4 regions of the Tatumella ptyseos genome follow, and region 2 is predicted to be linked to each of the others. Evidence: riboswitches for the same ligand, from Rfam matches in the RefSeq annotation. Region 2 holds a riboswitch; each other region holds the start of a gene.
What was found. A riboswitch is a leader RNA that binds a small molecule or an ion and turns the genes downstream of it on or off. The one in region 2 is predicted to bind thiamine pyrophosphate.

Region 1: linked by a shared signal. The riboswitch ahead of thiC (phosphomethylpyrimidine synthase ThiC) and the one ahead of thiM (hydroxyethylthiazole kinase) in region 2 are both predicted to bind thiamine pyrophosphate.
Region 3: linked by a shared signal. The riboswitch ahead of QJR74_RS14275 (FAD-dependent oxidoreductase) and the one ahead of thiM (hydroxyethylthiazole kinase) in region 2 are both predicted to bind thiamine pyrophosphate.
Region 4: linked by a shared signal. The riboswitch ahead of thiB (thiamine ABC transporter substrate binding subunit) and the one ahead of thiM (hydroxyethylthiazole kinase) in region 2 are both predicted to bind thiamine pyrophosphate.

Annotation. Positions count from the first base shown of each region.
Region 1 covers NZ_CP130649.1:2,919,315-2,921,513, reverse strand. The annotation lists gene thiC (phosphomethylpyrimidine synthase ThiC) at 1-1,202, opposite strand, end outside; TPP riboswitch at 1,289-1,389, opposite strand; gene rsd (sigma D regulator) at 1,473-2,024, opposite strand; gene nudC (NAD(+) diphosphatase) at 2,121-2,199, shown strand, end outside.
Region 2 covers NZ_CP130649.1:1,901,067-1,903,265, forward strand. The annotation lists gene thiD (bifunctional hydroxymethylpyrimidine kinase/phosphomethylpyrimidine kinase) at 1-250, opposite strand, end outside; gene thiM (hydroxyethylthiazole kinase) at 250-1,041, opposite strand; TPP riboswitch at 1,075-1,169, opposite strand; gene dsdC (DNA-binding transcriptional regulator DsdC) at 1,288-2,148, opposite strand.
Region 3 covers NZ_CP130649.1:3,022,898-3,025,096, reverse strand. The annotation lists gene rluF (23S rRNA pseudouridine(2604) synthase RluF) at 17-886, shown strand; TPP riboswitch at 961-1,081, shown strand; gene QJR74_RS14275 (FAD-dependent oxidoreductase) at 1,193-2,137, shown strand; gene thiS (sulfur carrier protein ThiS) at 2,121-2,199, shown strand, end outside.
Region 4 covers NZ_CP130649.1:2,505,359-2,507,557, reverse strand. The annotation lists gene thiP (thiamine/thiamine pyrophosphate ABC transporter permease) at 1-107, opposite strand, end outside; gene thiB (thiamine ABC transporter substrate binding subunit) at 83-1,081, opposite strand; TPP riboswitch at 1,124-1,218, opposite strand; gene QJR74_RS11940 (aspartate aminotransferase family protein) at 1,303-2,199, opposite strand, start outside.

The DNA.
Region 1 (2,199 bases), 1.0 Mb from region 2:
TTAGCATCTTGAATTGAGCCGGGTCGTAGCCCATCACCTAATGAGAGCGAAACATCATAGGCCGCACAAATCTCACAAATTTCGCGAAAATGTTGATAAAGAAAGTTTTCTTGATGATGAGAGAGGCACCATTTGGCCATAATTGAGCCACCTCGGGAGACAATACCGGTGAGCCGCTTCGCTGTCATTGGCACATATCGCAATAGCACCCCAGCGTGAATAGTAAAATAATCGACGCCTTGTTCAGCTTGTTCGATAAGCGTATCGCGGAATAGCGGCCAGTCCAGATCTTCGGCGATACCGTTAGCTTTCTCTAATGCTTGGTATATTGGGACAGTCCCGATAGGCACTGGGCTATTGCGTAATAACCATTCTCGAGTCTCGTGAATGTTACGTCCTGTCGAGAGATCCATAATGGTGTCAGCTCCCCAGCGGGTAGCCCAAACCAATTTTTCGACCTCTTCCTCGATCGAAGAGGTAACGGCTGAGTTCCCGATATTTGCATTCACTTTAACTAAGAAATTACGGCCAATAATCATGGGTTCTGATTCAGGATGGTTGATATTGGCCGGTATGATCGCTCGTCCAGCAGCGACTTCTTGGCGCACAAATTCTGCAGTAATTTCTTGTGGAGTCTGCGAGCAGAAAGGTGCTCCGGGGTGTTGTCGTAATAAGTCACCGACGGGAAGTGTCGCTCGCCCCAAGTTTTCCCTAACGGCGATAAACTCCATCTCAGGGGTAATAATACCGCGACGGGCATAGTGTAGCTGTGTGACACAAGCGCCGGCAGCCGCCTTACGAAATTGAAAGGGTTTCTGAAAGCGAATGGTTTCGAGTGTGGCATCGGATAACCGCTGTTGCGTGTAGTCCGAGGCGGTATGCTTGATCGCTTCAGAGTCCATTCGCTCAGCAATCCATGTGGCACGCAGTGGTGCAATCCCATCGTGAACATTGGGGGTGGAGTCAGGATCGCCAAAAGGACCGGAGGTATCGTATATAGGAATCGAAGGATTTTCTTCGTAAACAGAAGCATCACTGTTCAATGTGGGCGAGAGATGGATCATTCTCACTGGTACACGGATATCATCTCGTGGACCGGACAACCATTCTCGCGTGGAGTTGGGAAAGGTTGCACCTGTTAAGGATTGCAGGAATTGTTGCGCTTGTTGGCGTTTTTCACGGCGTGATAGCGTTTCAGACATAGCAGTTTCTCGACATTGAAAGAAAAATGCTTGTCCGGAGTTCGGAAGGAGCAATATACCTTGAAGGTGTTAAAACGGATCAAGGTAGAGGATTGACTCTTGTTCCCTTCGCAGGTACTAACCTGATCAGGTTCCGCGGATCCCGAATTAACGGTCTCAGCCCAGTAGGGCACTCCGACAAGATAAATAAGCTAACTTCGCTTTAAGAGGAGATTCACGATCTCCTTACTGCACCATAACCTTATTCAGAATAATTCACAACAGTAGTCATTAACTGTCTAACGTTCCTGATGTGAGGGAAGGAGAGGGTTTTAACAGGCTCGTTGAAGGTGGCGTACTCGTTAATTCAGATAAATCTTCACGCGAACCGACTAGCTGTGTTGAAAGTAACATTTGATCTTCAAGATCAAACAACGCATCAAGCTGCATACCCACTTCCGAAATTACAGTACGTAATTTAGGGATTTCACCGTTAGCGATAGCGGGTTCTAAATAGGTATCGTACAGCGCAAGTAAAGTTTGAGTACTGTCTTCTAATTGTGGATACAGGGCGCTCAGCAAATTTTGCTGGGCTGGTGAGGCCAGCAATAACTCAATTTGCTGATAGTGTTTAAAGTGTCCAGATGAAAGGTAATCAACAAGGCGCTGACAGAAAGCATCAAGTGTTACTTCATCACAACGTTCACTTTCATTTTTCTGTGGAATGAGTCCAATTAATTGGTAGTAAGCAACCAATAATTCACGGCGGCTAGCCAGCCACTGGTCAATCATTGGGTGGCTTACCGTCATTTTTTCGCTTAAGTTAGCTAGTTTAGTCAGCATGATGGCTGCTCCGAATAAGGTTAGTTAACTAAGCGTAGACTATATTAATGAATTCACCTGACTTTTAGGAGGCATAGCGTGGTTAAATCTAATCAGATGACAGAACAAGAGGGATGGTGGGTGTGTAGCGAAGGTCGGGATCTTTGGCTACCCCAAGGCCAACTTCCTTTTGGAA
Region 2 (2,199 bases):
GATGATGTAACATCCCCATTTTTACACTGGCAATGTCAAGGTCACTGAGGACCGAGTCTAACTGCTGGCCAACAAATTCAGCCGTCACAGGAAAAATACCTTGTACACCGCAGGTATTTTGCGCCACTAAAGCAGTAATAACGCTCGCGCCATACCCTCCCAACGCACTGAAGGTTTTTAAATCAGCATGGATCCCCGCGCCACCCGAAGGGTCAGTTCCCGCAATGGTTAGAATATTATAAGGGCTCATTATGCCTCCTTCTGCTGCGCAAGACCGTCTAGTAAATGCAGCGCAAAGGTTCCTGGGCCCGCTGCCTGTCGGGCCGCGAACTCAGCCGCCCGTGATAGCATCCAGCATGCACTTGCCACGTTACTAAGCCTGTCCCCCTCTAACGAGGCGAAAGCCGCACAGAGTGCCGACAATGCACAACCGGCCCCCGTCACCCGAGTCGCGAGCACCGAACCTCCTGAAACCCCAAGGGTCCGATCCCCATCAGTGATCAGGTCCACTTCCCCGGTGACCACCACTATGCCCTCAATCGTTATCGCCAGTTTTTGCGCGGCGTCGAGTGCCTGATCGGCGCTGAGTTGCGTTTCTGGCCCTCGGCCACCCGCCGACTCACCCGCTAACACGCTGATTTCCGAGGCATTGCCGCGAATTACGCTCGGATTTAACGACAGTAATTTGCGACAAAATTCGGTCCGCAGCGTTAAGCCTCCGACAGCCACTGGATCCAGTACCCAAGGCTTACCAAAACGATTAGCATTTTCCGCGGCATGGTAATAAGTAGGGCAGTGTTCATGGTGAAGAGTACCCACATTCACTAACAGCCCATCGGCGATCTGCGCAAATTCTTGGCATTCACTCGGATCAATAATCATCGCTGGAATCGCCCCAGCCGCAAGCAGCAGATTGGCAGTAAAATTTTGTACGACTGTGTTAGTGATACAGTGAATGAGGGGGGGATGCTCGGCAAGCTGAGCGATAGCCTGTTGGGCAATGGCTGCATCAAGCTCAGGTATAGCGGTATTTGTGGGCATATTGTCTCCCACCGGCGGTAGAAAGACAGCCCCCAAGGAGGCGAGTGACTTTCCTACGCTGGCATTATCCAGTTCAGGTAGTACGGGTATTTCTCAGCCTGATTAAGTAGGCACCCCGAGTCGAAGAGAAAGCGTTTCTCTATAACTGACCAGCTTAAGAGATGTTGTGTATCGGTGCAAGGAAACTGTCGTCTGGGGCTGTCGAATAAAATGCGTATAACGTACAAAGCGATCCCCAATCCCGTCTCATCCTATGACACCCGCTTGCTCGGCTATCCACGCCATAAACAGTTTAACCTTAGGCCAATGGGTACCTTGCTGTGTATATAACGCGTAGCCATAAGGGCTTACTAAAATCTTATCGGGAAAGGGGGCCACCAAGTTACCTGATTGAAGACTATCTTCGAGTAAACGCATCCGCCCCATGGCAACGCCACCATGATGGAGTGCGGCGGTAACCGATAACGCCATTTGATCGCAATAGAGATGAGAGGCCGCCGCTAAGCTAATATCGAAGGCCTCTGTCCACTGCTGCCACTCATGGTCACCGCTATTCGTCTCCCATGCTTTATGGTCGTGTAATAAGCGGCATTCTTTTAATCGCTCAGGATGATTCACTAATCCAAACTTGTCAGCATAATAGGCTGAGCAAACCGGTGTCATGGATTCGTTCATCAATGGCGTACAGACAAGCCCGGGTAGATTAAGCTGGCCGAAATTGATAGCAATATCGACGCCGAGCTCATCCAACTGGATAGGGTCATTGCCCGTTGAGAGGCAAACTTCGATACCAGGATATCGGTCTAAAAAATCACTCAGCCGGGGAACGAGCCATGCCTGCGCAAAAGAGGGGCGAGTATAGAGACTCAAGCGCCCTTCTACTCCTTGGTGTTTTAGAGAAAGCAGCTCTTTATTCAGTAAATCGAAAGAATGCGTTATTTTCTGGAAAAGGCGAGCCCCCTCAGTTGTTAAGGTAATTTTGCGGTGCGAGCGAGTAAAAAGCGGCAAGTTGAGCTCATGCTCCAAATGACGAATACGGTGACTGACGGCGCTGGGCGTTAAGCAGAGTATTCTTGCGGCTACAGCAATAGAGCCTTTTTCCGCCACCAAGGCGAAGGTTTGTAAGCGGTTAAGCTGACCTGCTTGAAAACTGTTCAG
Region 3 (2,199 bases), 1.1 Mb from region 2:
TTTTTTCGGAGGAACCATGCTGACTAACACATCTGTACGTCTCAACAAATATATTAGTGAGAGCGGTATTTGCTCTCGTCGCGATGCCGATCGTTACATTGAACAGGGTAACGTCTTCATTAATGGACGACGCGCCGCTGTTGGGGCTCAGGTTTATCCTGATGATAAAGTGATGGTTAATGGTCAGCTGATCGAACCCCGTAGTGAAGATGACTTGATCTTAATCGCGCTCAATAAACCGGTGGGTATCGTCACCACTATGGAAGAGACAGAGCGCGATAATATCGGTGATTTTGTCAATCATAGTAAGCGTGTTTTTCCGATTGGTCGGCTGGATAAAGACTCTCAAGGTCTAATCTTTTTAACTAACCATGGCGATTTGGTAAATAAAATTTTACGTGCCGGAAATAACCACGAAAAAGAGTATATCGTGACGGTAGATAAACCGATCACCGACGAATTTATCCGTGGAATGGGCGCGGGTGTGCCTATTCTGGGAACGGTAACGAAGAAGTGTAAAGTTAAAAAGCTCGATACGCATGTTTTCCGTATCATTCTTGTTCAAGGCTTAAATCGGCAAATCCGTCGGATGTGTACTCACTTTGGTTTTGAAGTGACTAAACTTGAACGTACCCGCATTATGAACGTGAGCCTGGCAGGTATCCCTGTAGGGGAATGGCGTGATCTCACTGATGACGAGTTAATTGACCTGTTTAACCTGATTGAAGATTCTTCATCAGAGGATAAACCGGTTGAGAAAAAACCGGCGAAAAAAGCCCTTAAAAGACCAGATATTGCCCCCCCGGTCATGCCTGCTCGTTCAACGAAAAAGCCGCCCGCACGGCAAAAATTCACTAAGCCGGGGCGTCAAAAGAAAGGACGATAAGTGGATTGGCGTGCCATGCGCTGTGACAGTTCTATATTGGTACTTGACGCGAAGGCTTGCCTCAATTACAACTAAATAAAAGTCGGGGGAGTCTCGCGTAAAGAGACTGAGAGGCTGTGAGCGTATGACGCCGTGCAGCGACCCTTTGAACCTGACCCAGTTAATACTGGCGTAGGAAGACGGGTTGCCGATGAGCAACTTGGCATAGCCCTTAAAGGGTAAGTGTCTTATTCCCTCTGCCTTATCTGGGTCTCTCACTAAGAGGCCATCCATGTATTTTCTCCTCTCTACCACTCAGGCCAGACAATGAGTCGCTGGAGTGTTCTTGGTCGCGGCGTAAGCGGACTCTGCGTAGCAAAACTATTAGTCGAACAGGGCGAACAGGTTGAACTGATCGAGCAGCCTGACTCTCCCACCGCATCATGGTATGCAGGGGGAATGTTAGCGCCTTATTGTGAAGCAGAGAGCGCCCCCAACGAGGTTGTCACGCTTGGGCAGCACTCGCTTGCCTGGTGGCAACAGCGCGTACCTGATGTACAACAGCGTGGAACCTTGGTGGTTGCCCCTGCTAGAGATCAGCAAGAACTTCACGTTTTTGCCAGTAAAACAATCCACCATCAGTGGGTGAAGCCAGAGGAGCTTGAAGCCGAACTTGGCTCACGCTTTGATCGCGGGCTTTTTTTTGCTGAAGAAGGGCACCTCAATCCTCGCCAAGCCTTAGCTTCCCTCGCCCAGCAGTTACAGGAGCAAGGCGTAGTATTTCATTCCTCTCAGCCCAGCGGCAAGATTATTGATTGTCGGGGAATTAAGGCTCGGGCAGATCTATCATCGCTGCGTGCGGTACGCGGTGAAATGCTGCGTTTGCGTAGTGATGAACTCGATTTTTCACGGCCCATCCGGTTATTACATCCTCGATTTCCTTGCTATCTGGTACCACGCGGTGCTGGAGAATTCATGCTGGGCGCGACGATGGTGGAGACTGACGATAATCGTGGTATGAGTGCGCGGGCGGCGATGGAGTTATTGAGTGCCGCTTATACCTTACATCCGGCACTGGCGGAGGCGGAAATTATCGAGACCGCCAGTGGCTTACGTCCGGCTTATCCCAACAATCTCCCCTGTTTTCACTATCAAGACAACCGTTTTTATTTGAACGGTATGTACCGCCACGGTTTTCTATTAGCCCCGATGGTCGCACAGCAACTTGTTGAACAGTTAGCGAAGGAAAAGAGCAATGCAAATCTTACTTAATGGTCAGCCTGTGGTGACCGAGGCAACTGAGTTAGCGGGCCTACTACTCGAACAGCAGATTG
Region 4 (2,199 bases), 600 kb from region 2:
AACAGCAGCGCGCTAAGCGCTGCGATAAGACAGAAAAGGATAAGAAAGGCCGCAAAGCTGCCGGGAAGACGCCAACGATTCATTAACGCGAAACAGCCATCTGCCATGCTTCGACCCAGGATGCTCGAGAAGCCGCTACTTGTGACGCACTGTATTGTAAGGCTTTCTGAGGCACCGGAAGTTGCTCGATGGCGGTGGGGAGCGGTTGATGCGTAGCCGGATACATCCAGTTGCCCGTCGTCAAGGTTTTTTGGAAATCATCAGACAGTATAAACTGCATAAATTGATGAGCGAGCGCCGGCTGTGGGCTTTTTGCGAGCTGCCCGGCCACTTCAACTTGTAAATAATGACCTTCTGAGAAGTTCGCAGCGGCATAGTCATTATTATGCTCTTCCATAATATGATAAGCCGGTGAAGTGGTGTAGCTTAGCACCAGGTCAGCTTCACCTTTTAAAAATAGTCCATAAGCTTCACTCCATCCGCGAGGGATGGTGACGGTCTTTTTCGCCAACTGCTGCCATGCTTGGGCGGTTTTATCGCCAAATACATGGTTCATCCACAATAAAAGCCCCAGTCCTGGAGTGCTGGTACGGGGATCTTCATAGATGACACGCCATTTTTCAGGGCTTTCGACTAACTCATGTAGACTTTTCGGCGGGTGAGCTAAACGTTTTTTATTATAAACGAAAGCAAAGTAGCCGTAATCATAAGGAATAAAAGTCTTATCGCTCCAGCCATTGGGCACCTTAAGCTTTTGCGTATCAATATTAGCAGGGGCAAAGAGGCCGGTTTTTGTGGCGCTTTCTAATAGATTATTATCCAGTCCCAGCACGACATCCGCTTTACTGCGCGCGCCTTCCATTCGCAGGCGATTAAGCAGTGAAATACCATCTTCTAAGGTGACATAGTGTAATGTACAGCCGCATTGTTTTTCGAAAGCGGTTTTAATTGCCGGGCCTGGTCCCCATTTTGACGCGAAAGAGTCGTAGGTATAGACCGTTAATACTGGCTTAGCCGCCAAGGCGGGCAGTGCGGTGAGGGCCAATAATAACCCTGTAACAAACTTTTTAGTTGGAAACACTTTGCGCTCCTAGAAAATGTTGCTCGTTGGCGCAAAGGATCTGAGAAAGGTGCGCTCAAATCCCTCCGCCGGTATTAACCGGATCAGGTTCTACGGGTGTTTCTCAGCAGTGCGTGACTGCACCCCGTTGAGTCTGAGCATTCTAGGCAATTATTGAGTAAGAGGAAAGCAAAGATCATGAAAGGACGCGCAGCCAGGGCTGACTGCGCGAACGAGAGCGATTAAGGACAGAGTTGTTCCAGTGCGCGATCAAGACCGCCCACTAACCAGTCGATATCCGCGGCTTGGAAAGCCAGAGGCGGGCGCAGTTTTAATACGTTGCCATAAGGACCCGCGACTGACGTGAGGATCCCTTGATCACGCAGGCGCTCGATTAAGTCTAGGGCTAACGCCTTATTCGGTTGTTTAGTCTCCGGATCAGTCACCAATTCAAAGCCAATAAAGAGTCCTGCACCTCGAACATCGCCGACACAGCGATATTTTTGTTGCAAGCGGCTAAGCTCTTCGAGTAATCGAGCGCCCATCATGCGGCTATGCTCTTGCAAGTTCTCTTCTTGAATGACTTTTAATACAGCTTGTGCGGCCGCCATTGAAACAGGGTTACCGCCAAAGGTATTGAAGTAAGGAATATGGTCACTGAACGAGGCGAGCACATCACTTTTCGCAAAGAGTGCCGAGACCGGGATCCCATTCCCCATCGGTTTACCCGTGGTAATAATGTCGGGCACTACGCCGTGGCGCGCAAAGCCCCAGAAGGTATCTCCTGTGCGAGCAAATCCGGGTTGGACTTCGTCCGCAATAAAAATACCGCCGTTCTTATGAACGACATCGATCGCCGCTTTAAGAAAGCCCGGAGGATTGGGTAACACGCCATCTGACGAGAAGATCGAATCGGCAAGAAAGCCTGCAAACTTGATACCGTTTTGTTTCATATCATCAATCTGTTTTTGGATCTCATTGGCAAACCAATGGCCTGGATCGCTGGGTGTTAAACGATAAAAATCCGGGGCAGGGACGACGCGCGTCGTTGCTGCCAACGCTTGGCCACTTCCTAATGCGGGGGAGGCGCCTGAGGTTAACTCACTGGTACCGTGATAGGCCTCTTGAGTTACAATGAT